4 regions of the Enterobacter sp. SA197 genome follow, and region 3 is predicted to be linked to each of the others. Evidence: predicted binding sites of a transcription regulator. Region 3 holds the regulator's gene; each other region holds the start of a gene.
The links. The regulator PhoB, encoded in region 3, activates phosphate uptake and scavenging genes when phosphate is short. The targets are predictions, from matches to a motif close to CTGTCATAAAACTGNCNNAT.
Positions count from the first base shown of each region.

Region 1: the regulator PhoB is predicted to act here: its motif matches at 1,629-1,648, upstream of pstS (phosphate ABC transporter substrate-binding protein PstS).
Region 2: the regulator PhoB is predicted to act here: its motif matches at 1,306-1,325, upstream of rpoH (RNA polymerase sigma factor RpoH).
Region 4: the regulator PhoB is predicted to act here: its motif matches at 1,032-1,051, upstream of glpT (glycerol-3-phosphate transporter).

Region 1 covers NZ_CP096393.1:5,000,304-5,003,515, reverse strand. Annotated here, with positions in the region: gene glmS (glutamine--fructose-6-phosphate transaminase (isomerizing)) at 1-1,384, shown strand, start outside; gene pstS (phosphate ABC transporter substrate-binding protein PstS) at 1,702-2,742, shown strand; gene pstC (phosphate ABC transporter permease PstC) at 2,869-3,212, shown strand, end outside.
Region 2 covers NZ_CP096393.1:4,659,147-4,662,358, reverse strand. Annotated here, with positions in the region: gene ftsE (cell division ATP-binding protein FtsE) at 1-166, shown strand, start outside; gene ftsX (permease-like cell division protein FtsX) at 159-1,217, shown strand; gene rpoH (RNA polymerase sigma factor RpoH) at 1,485-2,339, shown strand; gene pdxR (MocR-like pyridoxine biosynthesis transcription factor PdxR) at 2,403-3,212, opposite strand, start outside.
Region 3 covers NZ_CP096393.1:1,109,040-1,112,251, forward strand. Annotated here, with positions in the region: gene sbcC (exonuclease subunit SbcC) at 1-73, opposite strand, end outside; gene sbcD (exonuclease subunit SbcD) at 70-1,272, opposite strand; gene phoB (phosphate response regulator transcription factor PhoB) at 1,469-2,158, shown strand; gene phoR (phosphate regulon sensor histidine kinase PhoR) at 2,180-3,212, shown strand, end outside.
Region 4 covers NZ_CP096393.1:3,366,216-3,369,427, reverse strand. Annotated here, with positions in the region: gene glpA (anaerobic glycerol-3-phosphate dehydrogenase subunit A) at 1-902, opposite strand, end outside; gene glpT (glycerol-3-phosphate transporter) at 1,178-2,530, shown strand; gene yfaE (class I ribonucleotide reductase maintenance protein YfaE) at 2,561-2,815, opposite strand; gene nrdB (class Ia ribonucleoside-diphosphate reductase subunit beta) at 2,815-3,212, opposite strand, start outside.

The sequences.
Region 1 (3,212 bases), 1.1 Mb from region 3:
TATCCCTCAGCTACGGGGTGCCTACGGTACGGTGATCATGGATTCCCGTGATCCGTCCACGCTGCTGGCTGCGCGCTCAGGTAGTCCGATGGTTATCGGTTTAGGCATGGGCGAGAATTTTATCGCCTCCGATCAGCTGGCTCTGCTGCCCGTAACGCGTCGTTTTATTTACCTTGAAGAAGGTGATATTGCCGAAGTGACGCGCCGCTCTGTCTCCATCTTTGATAACACCGGCACCAGCGTGAAACGCCAGGAGATTGAATCTAATTTGCAGTATGACGCGGGCGACAAAGGCGCTTATCGTCATTACATGCAAAAAGAGATTTATGAGCAGCCGAACGCGATTAAAAATACCTTGTCCGGGCGAATCAGCCACGGTGAAGTGGATTTAAGCGAGCTGGGTGCCCAGGCTAATGAACTGCTGAGTAAGGTTGAACATATTCAGATCATTGCCTGCGGAACCTCTTATAACTCCGGGATGGTCTCCCGCTACTGGTTTGAGTCGCTGGCGGGCGTGCCGTGCGATGTGGAGATTGCCTCTGAGTTCCGCTACCGCAAATCCGCAGTGCGGCGCAATAGCCTGATGATCACGCTCTCTCAGTCTGGTGAAACGGCAGACACCCTCGCAGGGCTGCGTCTTTCCAAAGAGCTGGGCTATCTGGGATCGCTGACAATTTGCAACGTACCGGGCTCGTCACTGGTGCGCGAATCCGATCTGGCCATCATGACCAATGCGGGTACGGAAATTGGCGTGGCCTCCACCAAGGCGTTTACCACTCAGCTCACGGTGCTGTTGATGCTGGTGGCAAAACTGGCCCACCTTAAAGGGCTGGACGCTTCCGTGGAGCATGAGATTGTTCACGGTCTTCAGACTCTGCCGAGCCGCATTGAGCAAATGCTGTCGCAGGACAAACGCATTGCGCAACTGGCGGAAGATTTCTCCGACAAGCATCACGCGCTGTTCCTCGGGCGTGGCGATCAGTACCCGATTGCGCTGGAAGGGGCACTGAAGCTGAAAGAGATTTCCTACATTCACGCTGAAGCCTACGCGGCAGGTGAGTTGAAACATGGCCCGCTGGCGTTGATTGATGACGACATGCCGGTGATTGTGATCGCGCCCAATAACGAACTGCTGGAAAAACTAAAATCCAATATTGAAGAGGTGCGCGCGCGCGGTGGCGTGTTGTATGTCTTTGCTGATAAGGATGCCGGTTTTACCAGCAGCGACAATATGCACATCATTGAGATGCCGCACGTTGATGAAGTGATTGCGCCGATTTTCTACACCGTACCGCTACAGCTGCTGGCTTATCACGTTGCGCTGATTAAAGGCACGGACGTGGATCAGCCGCGAAACCTCGCCAAATCTGTGACGGTCGAGTAACGCCTCAAACGCCCCGCCAGCCGGGGCGTTTTTTATCTCACCGGCTGGCGAGATACCTCTTTTTTTCAACGCTAACGGGTGACATTCTCAGCGCATCAACTACGTTTTAACTGTCACAAAACTAAAACCTTATTGAAAACTAAACGTCATCAACTTCAGCATCCCCATGATGCTGCAACTATTTTTACTCGCATTCCGACTTTAATGGCCATTGTCATCAAACAGTAACAATCCTTGCATATAACTGTCATCAAAGTGTCCTATTTTGCTCATCGTAGCCACTAAACAACGATTTACGATTCCTAGCAGGAGACATTATGAACGTTATGCGTACCACTGTCGCAACTGTTGTCGCCGCGACCTTTTCTCTGAGCGCTTTTGCAGTTAATGCCGCTGCAAGTCTGACGGGTGCGGGTGCAACTTTCCCGGCGCCGGTGTATGCCAAGTGGGCTGATACATACCAGAAAGAAAACGGTAGTAAAGTAAACTACCAGGGTATCGGCTCCTCTGGCGGCGTAAAACAGATCATTGCTAACACCGTTGATTTCGGTGCGTCTGATGCTCCTCTGGCTGACGATAAACTGGCTCAGGAAGGTCTGTTCCAGTTCCCTACCGTTATCGGTGGCGTGGTGCTGGCCGTTAACCTGGAAGGTTTCAAATCGGGTGAGCTGGTGCTGGATGGTAAAACCCTGGGCGATATCTACCTTGGCAAAATCAAAAAATGGGATGACGCAGCAATCGCTAAGCTGAACCCAGGTAAAAAACTGCCTTCTCAGAACATCGCCGTCGTGCGTCGTGCTGATGGTTCCGGTACTTCCTTCGTCTTTACCAGCTACCTGGCAAAAGTGAATGAAGAGTGGAAATCCTCTATCGGCGCTGGCTCTACCGTTAACTGGCCGACGGGTCTTGGCGGTAAAGGTAACGACGGTATCGCTGCATTTGTTCAGCGTCTGCCAGGCTCCATCGGTTACGTTGAATACGCCTACGCTAAGCAGAACAACCTGACTTATACCAAGCTGCTTTCTGCTGATGGCAAGCCGGTCTCTCCGACTGAAGAGAGCTTCTCCAACGCGACGAAAAACATCGACTGGAGCAAATCCTTCGCGCAGGACCTGACCAACCAGAAAGGCGAAGACGTGTGGCCGATTACCTCCACTACCTTCATCCTGGTGCACAAAGAGCAGAAAAAACCTGAGCAGGGTGCTGAAGTTCTGAAGTTCTTTGACTGGGCTTACAAAAACGGTGGCAAACAAGCCAACGAACTGGATTACGCAACGCTGCCAGAAAGCGTTGTTGAGCAGGTTCGCGCAGCATGGAAAACCAACGTGAAGGACAGCAGCGGTAAAGCGCTGTATTAAATACCCGTCATCACTTCGCGCGGCAGCAGTAGTGGCTGTAGCGCGAATTATCCAGGGTATGGCATTACGTTAGCCAGGAAGCACGATAAAATGCGCGCTTCCTGGCCCAAACTTAAAGAGTGATATATGGCTGCAACCAAGCCGGCTTTTAGCCCTCCGGGCAAAAAAGGTGACATGATATTCAGCGCGCTGGTAAGACTGGCTGCGCTGATTGTGCTATTGCTGCTCGGTGGCATTATCGTGTCGCTGATTTTCTCCTCCTGGCCGAGTATCCAGAAATTTGGTTTCTCCTTCCTGTGGACGAAAGAGTGGGATGCACCCAACGAAATTTTTGGTGCACTGGTGCCGATTTACGGCACGCTGGTCACTTCGTTTATTGCCCTGCTGATAGCAGTGCCGGTCAGCTTTGGGATTGCCCTCTTTCTGACTGAGCTGGCTCCGGCCTGGCTTAAGCGTCCTTTAGGCATTGC
Region 2 (3,212 bases), 1.5 Mb from region 3:
GGACGAAGCCCTCTCCGAGGGGATTTTACGTCTTTTTGAGGAGTTTAATCGTGTTGGGGTAACAGTGTTAATGGCAACGCACGACCTGGGGCTTATCTCCCGTCGTTCGTACCGCATGCTGACCCTGAGCGATGGCCACTTGCATGGAGGCCTGGCGGGTGAATAAGCGCGACGCAATCAATCAAATCCGGCAGTTTGGCAGCAAATTAGATCGCTTGCGTAAATCGGCAGGCGGGCCGGGCGAGGCGGGTCGTAATGCCCCGCGCCGGGGTAAAACACCACCCAAACCGAACTCCCGTAAAACCAATGTGTTTAACGAGCAGGTACGCTACGCCTTCCAGGGGGCATTGCAGGATCTAAAAAGTAAGCCATTTGCGACCTTCCTGACGGTGATGGTCATTGCCATCTCCCTGACGCTGCCAAGCGTCTGCTACATGGTTTACAAAAACGTCAATGAGGCTGCATCTCAGTATTATCCCTCTCCGCAAATCACCGTTTACTTCGATAAGTCGCTGGACGATGATGCGGCGGCGCAGGTTGTCGGGCAGTTACAGTCAGAGCAGGGGGTGGAGAAGGTCAACTACCTCTCCCGTGAGGATGCGCTGGGGGAGTTCCGTAACTGGTCAGGTTTTGGCGGCGCGCTGGATATGCTGGAAGAAAATCCGCTGCCCGCTGTTGCCGTTGTGGTCCCGAAACTGGACTTTCAGAGCACTAACTCACTCAATACCCTGCGCGATCGCATTTCGCAACTGCACGGCATTGATGAAGTGCGTATGGATGACAGCTGGTTTGCTCGTCTGGCTTCGCTAACGGGGCTGGTGGGGCGTGTGTCCGCGATGATCGGTGTGCTGATGGTGGCGGCCGTCTTCCTCGTCATTGGTAACAGCGTGCGCCTGAGCATCTTTTCCCGTCGTGACACCATTAACGTGCAGAAACTGATTGGCGCAACGGACGGCTTTATTCTGCGACCTTTCCTGTATGGCGGAGCCCTTCTCGGTTTCAGCGGCGCGTTTCTCTCCCTCATTCTTTCTGAGATTCTGGTGATGCGCCTCTCATCAGCCGTGACGGAAGTGGCAAAGGTGTTTGGCACGCAGTTTGAGCTTAGCGGCCTCTCGTTTGACGAGTGTTTACTCCTTTTACTGGTGTGTTCAATGATTGGATGGGTGGCCGCCTGGCTTGCAACTGTGCAACATTTACGTCACTTTACTCCACAGTAAAAAATCTCTGATATACTCTTTCCCTGCAATGCAGTATTCCCGTAGCAGGGAAAGCGTATAACTCATATCTCCCTTTTCCTGCCCCGGCTTTTCATACTTATGTCACATTTTGTGCCTAATTTATTCACAACCCGACCCGGAACTTGTGGATAAAATCACTGTCTGATACAAGAGTGGATGATATTCTCGTTGCTCATTAACGCTGGCATGTTTGTTGCCTGATGGGGACAGACCGCCGCCAGTTGGATGTAAATTGAGAGGATTTGAATGACCAAAGAAATGCAATCTTTAGCTTTAGCCCCTGTTGGTAACCTGGAGTCTTACGTCCGGGCCGCTAAAGCATGGCCGATGTTGACGGCTGATGAAGAAAGGGCACTGGCTGAAAAGCTGCATTACCAGGGCGATCTGGAAGCAGCTAAGACGCTGATCCTGTCACACCTGCGCTTTGTTGTTCATGTTGCTCGTAACTATTCGGGCTATGGCCTGCCGCAGGCCGACCTGATTCAGGAAGGCAATATCGGCCTGATGAAAGCCGTGCGTCGTTTCAACCCGGAAGTGGGTGTGCGTCTGGTCTCTTTCGCCGTGCACTGGATCAAAGCCGAAATTCATGAGTACGTGCTGCGTAACTGGCGCATTGTGAAAGTTGCTACCACTAAGGCGCAGCGTAAGCTGTTCTTTAACCTGCGTAAAACTAAGCAGCGTCTGGGCTGGTTTAATCAGGATGAAGTAGAAATGGTGGCCCGCGAGCTGGGCGTCAGCAGCAAAGATGTGCGTGAGATGGAATCCCGTATGTCGGCGCAGGATATGGCATTTGATATGTCCTCCGACGACGATTCCGAAAGCCATGCAGTTGCGCCGGTGCTTTACCTGCAGGATAAATCTTCTAACTTTGCTGACGGCATTGAAGACGATAACTGGGAAGAGCAGGCCGCGAATAAACTGACGGATGCAATGGAAGGTCTTGACGAACGTAGTCAGGATATTATCCGCGCCCGCTGGCTGGACGACGACAATAAGTCCACGCTTCAGGAACTGGCTGACCGTTACGGTGTTTCCGCTGAGCGTGTGCGTCAGCTTGAAAAGAACGCCATGAAAAAACTGCGTGCGGCCATCGAAGCGTAAATCACGCGCGCATCAAGGAGCCGGGTTAAGCGAAAGCGACCCGGCTTTTTGCTTTCTGGCACCTTATAACGTCGGTTTCTCTATACAGGCCAGCAACAGCTCAAACGCCGCGCCCATCTCCTCTTCTTCCATTGCTGCAAATCCCATCAGCAGTCCTTTCATCGGTCTGTCGCCCGCGTAATAGCGTGAAAGGGCGCGCACCAGAATGCCCCGCTCATTCGCCCGTTGGGCAAGCGCGACATCATCACAGTCTTCAGGAAGAGATAACACAAGGTGCAGACCCGCGTTATCGTTAAACTCGCTCAACGCCTCTTTACCCAATGCCCCGACAATCAGGCCTGCCAGCCGTGCTCGTCGACGGGAATAAAGGAGCCTCATGCGACGAATATGGGCCGTGTAATACCCTTCGCTGATAAACAACGCCAGCGCCTCCTGGTCCGGTAAGCGCCCGCCGCGATAAAGCTCCGTATGCGCGGTTTTCAACGCCTGCATTAACGGACGTGGCAGCACCAGATAGCCCAGACGAAGCCCCGGATAGAGCGTCTTACTGAACGTACCCGTATAGATAACCGGCGCGTCATCCACCAGTCCCTGCAGCGCCGGTATCGGATGGCCGGAGAAACGAAACTCGCTGTCATAGTCATCTTCCACAATCCAGCTCCCCGTCTGCCGCGCCAGCGCCAGCAGACGCTGACGCCGTTCCAGGCTCATCACACAGCCGAGTGGATACTGGTGAGACGGCGTGACGAATATCAGTTTTGGCGGCCCCTCTCCGGCTTCGGGTGGGTCCATGCCGGCCAGATCAACAGGGATCGGCTCCAGGATCACGCCATTCATCGACAGAACATTACGAATTCCCCAGTACGCTGGCTC
Region 3 (3,212 bases):
CGGCGGTGAAATCAATCTTCCACTCCCCTTTCAGGGAGTTGAGGTTTTTCAGGCGCAGGCTAAGAATTTTCATGCATCATGCTCCTGATGTAATTCATGCAGTGTTTCGCTAAACAGCGCCTGTAATCTGCTCTGCTGCGATGCATCAAGCTCTTCCAGTGCCAGGCGACGGGCAAAGACATCCTCAACGTTCAGTTCGCTCAGCGTTTCGCGTAGCTCGCCTGCGAGAATGCGATCCCTCTGTTCCCGACTGCGGCGGACCAGCAGCACCTCGACGGGCAATTCGGCCGTCAGCTGTTGAATTTTGCGCTGCATATCGCCGAGGTAGTCGTCGGTGGCAATTTCAATATCAAGCCAGACAGGACGCGCAGCATCATGATGCCGCCACTGTTCAAGCTGCTGCCGGATGGCATCAAGATCGCCCTTGATGACGCCAAGTGACTGAGTCACTGGTACTTCCAGGGGAGTCACCTCGCTCAGTGTTCCCTCGCTGAAGGTCACCAGATTGACATATTTGTTTTTGCCGGTTTCATCAAAGCTGAGGGCGATAGGGGATCCGCAGTAACGGATATGCTCATGTCCGCCAATTTTTTGTGGCCGGTGAATATGGCCTAATGCGATGTAATCGGCAGGGGGGAAATTCTGTGCGGGGAAGGCGTCAAGGGTACCTATGTAGATCTCGCGCACGGCATCGCTCTTGCTGGCCCCGACGGTGGTGAGATGGCCGCTGGCAATAATGGGAATGGCTTTATCACCGCGAAGTACGCAGGCTGCATCATGTTGTTGCTGATAATAATCGGTAATGGCCCTTAACAGCTGCTGCTGCTTTTGCTGCCCCGATAGCCCTGCCTGGCTGGTGACGATATCGCGCGGACGTAAAAACGGTACCGGGCAGAACACCGCACCAGGCGTACCATCGCGCAGCGGTAAATAGAATGGGGCGCTTCCCGCACTGGCCACGACGGTGGTTTTCAGCCAGGCCAGAATATCTTTTGATTCATTGAGGGTGGCAACTGAATCGTGATTACCTGCCAGCACCACCAGCCGGCAGCCGGTACTCTGCAGCTTCACCACAAACTGGTTGTAGAGTTCGCGCGCATAACTGGGGGGCGAGCCGGTATCAAAGATGTCACCTGCGACAATAATCGCGTCGACCTGATGTTCTTCCGCGGTGATCAGGAGCCAGGAGAGAAAAGCGTCGTGCTCTGCGGCACGGCTTTTACTGTAAAAGTTCTGACCGAGGTGCCAGTCCGAGGTATGAATGATGCGCATAGCGGTTCCGTGGCAAAAAAGCGTAAACGGGATTATAACATTCAAGGGCCTATGAGCCGCCAGCGAAAGCGCTTAGCTGCTGTCATATAACGAAATGATGCGTCATCTGTTGGTCATTTGTTTCATAAATCTGTCACAAAAGTGACGCATACTGGCGCCGCGATTGACTGATGACTTTAATTAAACAGGGCAAATTATGGCAAGACGCATTCTGGTCGTAGAAGATGAAGCTCCCATTCGTGAGATGGTCTGTTTCGTGCTTGAGCAAAACGGCTTTCAACCTGTCGAAGCGGAAGATTATGACAGCGCGGTGAACCAACTGAATGAACCCTGGCCAGACCTGATTTTGCTGGACTGGATGTTGCCAGGCGGCTCTGGCATCCAGTTTATTAAACACCTCAAGCGTGAGGCCATGACCCGGGAAATACCGGTGATGATGCTGACCGCGCGTGGCGAAGAAGAAGACCGTGTGCGTGGCCTGGAAACCGGTGCCGACGATTACATCACCAAACCCTTTTCCCCTAAAGAGCTGGTCGCGCGTATCAAAGCGGTCATGCGCCGTATCTCGCCGATGGCGGTAGAAGAAGTTATCGAAATGCAGGGGCTGAGCCTCGACCCGAGTTCGCATCGCGTGATGACCGGTGAAAATCCGCTGGACATGGGGCCGACGGAGTTTAAGCTGTTGCACTTCTTTATGACCCATCCCGAACGCGTCTACAGCCGCGAGCAACTGCTCAACCACGTCTGGGGTACCAATGTGTACGTAGAAGATCGCACGGTGGACGTGCATATTCGCCGCTTGCGAAAAGCGCTGGAAACCAGCGGCCACGATCGTATGGTGCAGACCGTTCGCGGCACGGGTTATCGGTTCTCGACCCGTTTCTGAAATCTGACAGGAGTGTGACGCGTGCTCGAACGGCTGTCATGGAAAAGGCTGGTACTCGAACTCATCCTATGTTGTCTACCTGCTGCGCTGCTTGGCGCATTCTTCGGTTATCTGCCCTGGTTTTTACTGGTGGCCGTTACCGGCTTACTGGCCTGGCATTTCTGGAATTTAATGCGTCTGTCCTGGTGGTTATGGGTCGATAAAAGCATGACCCCGCCGCCGGGCACCGGAAGCTGGGAGCCACTGCTTTATGGTCTGCATCAGATGCAGATGCGTAATAAAAAACGGCGCCGTGAGCTGGGTAATCTCATTAAGCGTTTTCGCAGCGGTGCGGAGTCATTACCGGATGCCGTGGTGCTCACCACGGAGGAAGGCGCCATTTTTTGGTGTAACGGTCTTGCCCAACAGCTTCTCAATTTACGCTGGCCGGATGATAACGGGCAAAACATCCTCAACCTCCTGCGTTACCCGGAATTTACCCGCTATTACAAAGCAAAACAGTTCGATCGCCCATTGAACCTGGTGCTGAACAATGGCCGTCATCTCGAAATGCGCATGATGCCTTACAGCGAGCAGCAGCTGCTGATGGTGGCGCGTGATGTAACGCAGATGCATCAGCTTGAAGGGGCGCGACGTAATTTCTTTGCTAACGTCAGCCATGAACTGCGCACGCCGTTAACGGTTTTACAGGGCTATCTGGAAATGATGCAGGAGCAGACGCTGGAAGGGCTGCCGCGTGAAAAAGCGCTGCATACCATGCGGGAGCAAACCTCGCGGATGGAAGGTCTGGTAAAGCAATTGCTAACGCTTTCAAAAATCGAAGCCGCGCCAATTACGCCGCCCAATGAAATCATTGATGTGCCGATGATGCTACGGGTGGTAGAGAGAGAAGCGCAAACCTTAAGCCACAATAAGCACGAACTGGAATTTGTGGTCGATGGCGCCCTCAAAGTGCTGGGCAACGATGAGCAACTGCGAAGTGCAATATCAAACCTGGTTTATAACGCGGTGAACCACACGCCGCCTGGTACACATATTACGGTGCGCTGGCATC
Region 4 (3,212 bases), 2.3 Mb from region 3:
GCCATGCGGGGGGCCAGTTTCTCCCCTTCGCGCAGTAAAATATCCACCTCCTGCGGCGTGACCCGGGTGTTATCGATGTCCCGGTAATCAATGTGGGTGGAGGTGGTGCCAATCAGAGAAATAGTGTCGCCCGGTACCAGTATGTCGGCGTCAGCCGGTTTGCGGCAGCGGTTAATCACTTGCTGATTGATGCGGTGATCGAGGATGAGTAAGGCACCCTTCGCCGGGAACATACGGATGCGCAGATCGGCGTATTCCGCAATCTGTTGCCCCCAAATCCCGGCAGCGTTCACCACCACCGGCGCATGCAGGGCATAAACGTCGTGAGACTGAGGGTGAAGCAGCTGCACGCCAGACACCCGGTCTCCGTGGCGAATCAGACCGCAGACCGCATGCCCGGTCAGGATCACTGCCCCATGTTCACGTGCATCGAGCATATTGCTGGCGGTCAGACGGAAGGGGTCGACGGTGCCGTCCGGTACGCGTACCGCGCCCGTCAGCGTCGGATTGACGCTGGGTTCAATGCGTATTGCTGCTTCAGGCGTAATGGCCTCTGCATTGATGCCTGCTTTCTGACAGGCAGCAATAAAGCGCTGCTGATACGCCATGTCATCTTCCGGCAGCGTGATGAACAGCCCGCCGGTCGGTTCAATGCAGTGGCTGGCAATACGTTTGAGGATCTGGTTTTCTGCGATGCACTCCCGTGCGGATTCGTTATCCGTCACTGCATAACGTGCGCCGCTGTGCAGTAAACCGTGGTTGCGGCCCGTTGCACCCGTGGCAATATCATGGCGTTCAACCAGCGCCGCCCGCAGACCCCGCAGGGCGCAGTCCCGGGCGATCCCGGCCCCGGTCGCCCCTGCGCCAATGATGATGACATCGAAGTCATTTACGTTGCTCATCGTCCAGTCCTTCCACCGCGAAATCATTTTTCACATTTAGCCACACTGGCACTGTGGTTTGTTTGATATCGCGCATATTCGAACAAAAAACGAAAATGAAAAGGACGTTTGCTGCGTGAACCTGGAGCTTTGTCATAATTCTGTAACATAAACAGCGACAGTTGCGTTTTTCTTATTAGACTTTCCTTACTATTAGGGCCGCAGAAACATACCGTAGTTTCGTTTTCACTCATGACAGTAATAAATAACGAGAAATACACGCCACGGAGGCTAATATGCTGAGTATTTTCAGACCTGAAGCGCATCGGGAGAGAGTTGCCCCTGCACACGTTGATCCTCTCTATCGACGCCTGCGATGGCAGATTTTCCTGGGCATTTTCTTTGGTTACGCTGCCTATTACCTGGTACGCAAAAACTTTGCTCTCGCGATGCCCTATCTGGTGGAGCAGGGGTTCTCCCGTGGGGATTTGGGGTTCGCGCTGTCCGGCATCTCCATTGCTTACGGATTTTCCAAGTTCATCATGGGCTCGGTGTCGGATCGCTCGAATCCGCGGGTATTTCTTCCGGCCGGATTGATTCTTGCCGCTGCCGTCATGCTGTTTATGGGCTTTGTGCCCTGGGCCACCTCCAGCATCGCTGTAATGTTTGTTCTGCTATTTTTGTGCGGCTGGTTTCAGGGCATGGGCTGGCCACCCTGCGGGCGCACCATGGTGCACTGGTGGTCGCAGAAGGAGCGCGGCGGGATAGTCTCTGTCTGGAACTGCGCGCACAATGTGGGCGGCGGTATTCCACCGCTGCTGTTCCTGCTGGGGATGGCCTGGTTTAACGACTGGCGGGCGGCACTTTATATGCCAGCATTCGGCGCGATCATCGTGGCGCTGTTTGCCTTTGCCATGATGCGTGACACGCCGCAGTCCTGTGGCTTGCCGCCGATTGAAGAGTACAAAAACGATTATCCGGACGATTACAGTGACAAAGCGGAAGAGGAGCTGACGGCGAAGCAGATCTTTATGCAGTACGTCTTCCCGAACCGTCTGCTGTGGTATATCGCCATCGCTAACGTATTCGTTTACCTGCTGCGTTACGGCATTCTTGACTGGTCACCCACCTATCTTAAAGAGGTTAAGCACTTCGCGCTGGATAAGTCCTCCTGGGCCTATTTCCTCTACGAATATGCCGGGATCCCTGGCACCTTACTCTGCGGCTGGATGTCCGATAAAGTGTTCCGGGGCAACCGTGGCGCGACAGGCGTCTTCTTTATGACGCTGGTGACCATTGCCACCGTGGTTTACTGGCTTAACCCGCCGGGCAATCCGCACGTGGACATGGCCTGTATGATTGTCATCGGCTTCCTGATTTACGGCCCGGTCATGCTGATTGGCCTGCATGCGCTTGAGCTGGCACCGAAAAAAGCGGCCGGAACGGCCGCAGGCTTTACCGGCCTGTTTGGCTACCTTGGCGGGTCGGTGGCGGCCAGCGCCATCGTCGGCTACACGGTCGACTTCTTCGGCTGGGACGGCGGCTTTATGGTGATGATCGGCGGCAGTATCCTGGCGGTGCTACTGCTGATAGTGGTCATGATCGGTGAGCGCAGACACCATGCGCAGGTAGCGACGAAGCGTCAGTAACGTCATAAAAAAGGGCCGAAAGGCCCTTTTTTACATCTCAATCTCAATATCGCCTTTTGCCCGGCAACAGCAGGGCAAAATTTCGTCCGGCTGGATGAAGGCCAGCGGTTCAGTCAGCCAGTCCACCTGGCCTGAGACCAGGCGGCAGCGGCACGAACCGCAATAGCCTTCACGACACTGATACTCTACCGTCACCCGGTGTGACTCCAGCGCCACCAGCAGAGAAGGGTGCTCTTCCTGACACTGAAGCTCAGTGCCCGTCAGACGCAGGGTTACGCGTGTCATCAGAGCTGGAAGTTGCTCAGATCGTCAGTATCGACTTCAGAGTCGATCTGGCCGACCAGATAGGAACTCACTTCCACTTCCTGTGGGGCAACCTGCACGTTGTCAGATACCAGCCAGGTGTTGATCCACGGAATGGGGTTAGAGCGGGTCTGGAACGGCAGATCCAGACCGACCGCCTGCATGCGGATATTAGTGATGTACTCAATGTACTGCCAGAGAATGTCTTTATTCAGGCCAATCATGGAGCCGTCGCGGAACAGGTATTCTGCCCACTCTTTTTCCTGCACGGCAGCCTGAACAAACAGGTCATAGCACTCCTGCTTGCACTCCTCGGCGATCTCCGCCATTTCCGGGTCGTCGGCCCCGGAACGCAGCAGGTTCAGCATATGCTGAGTGC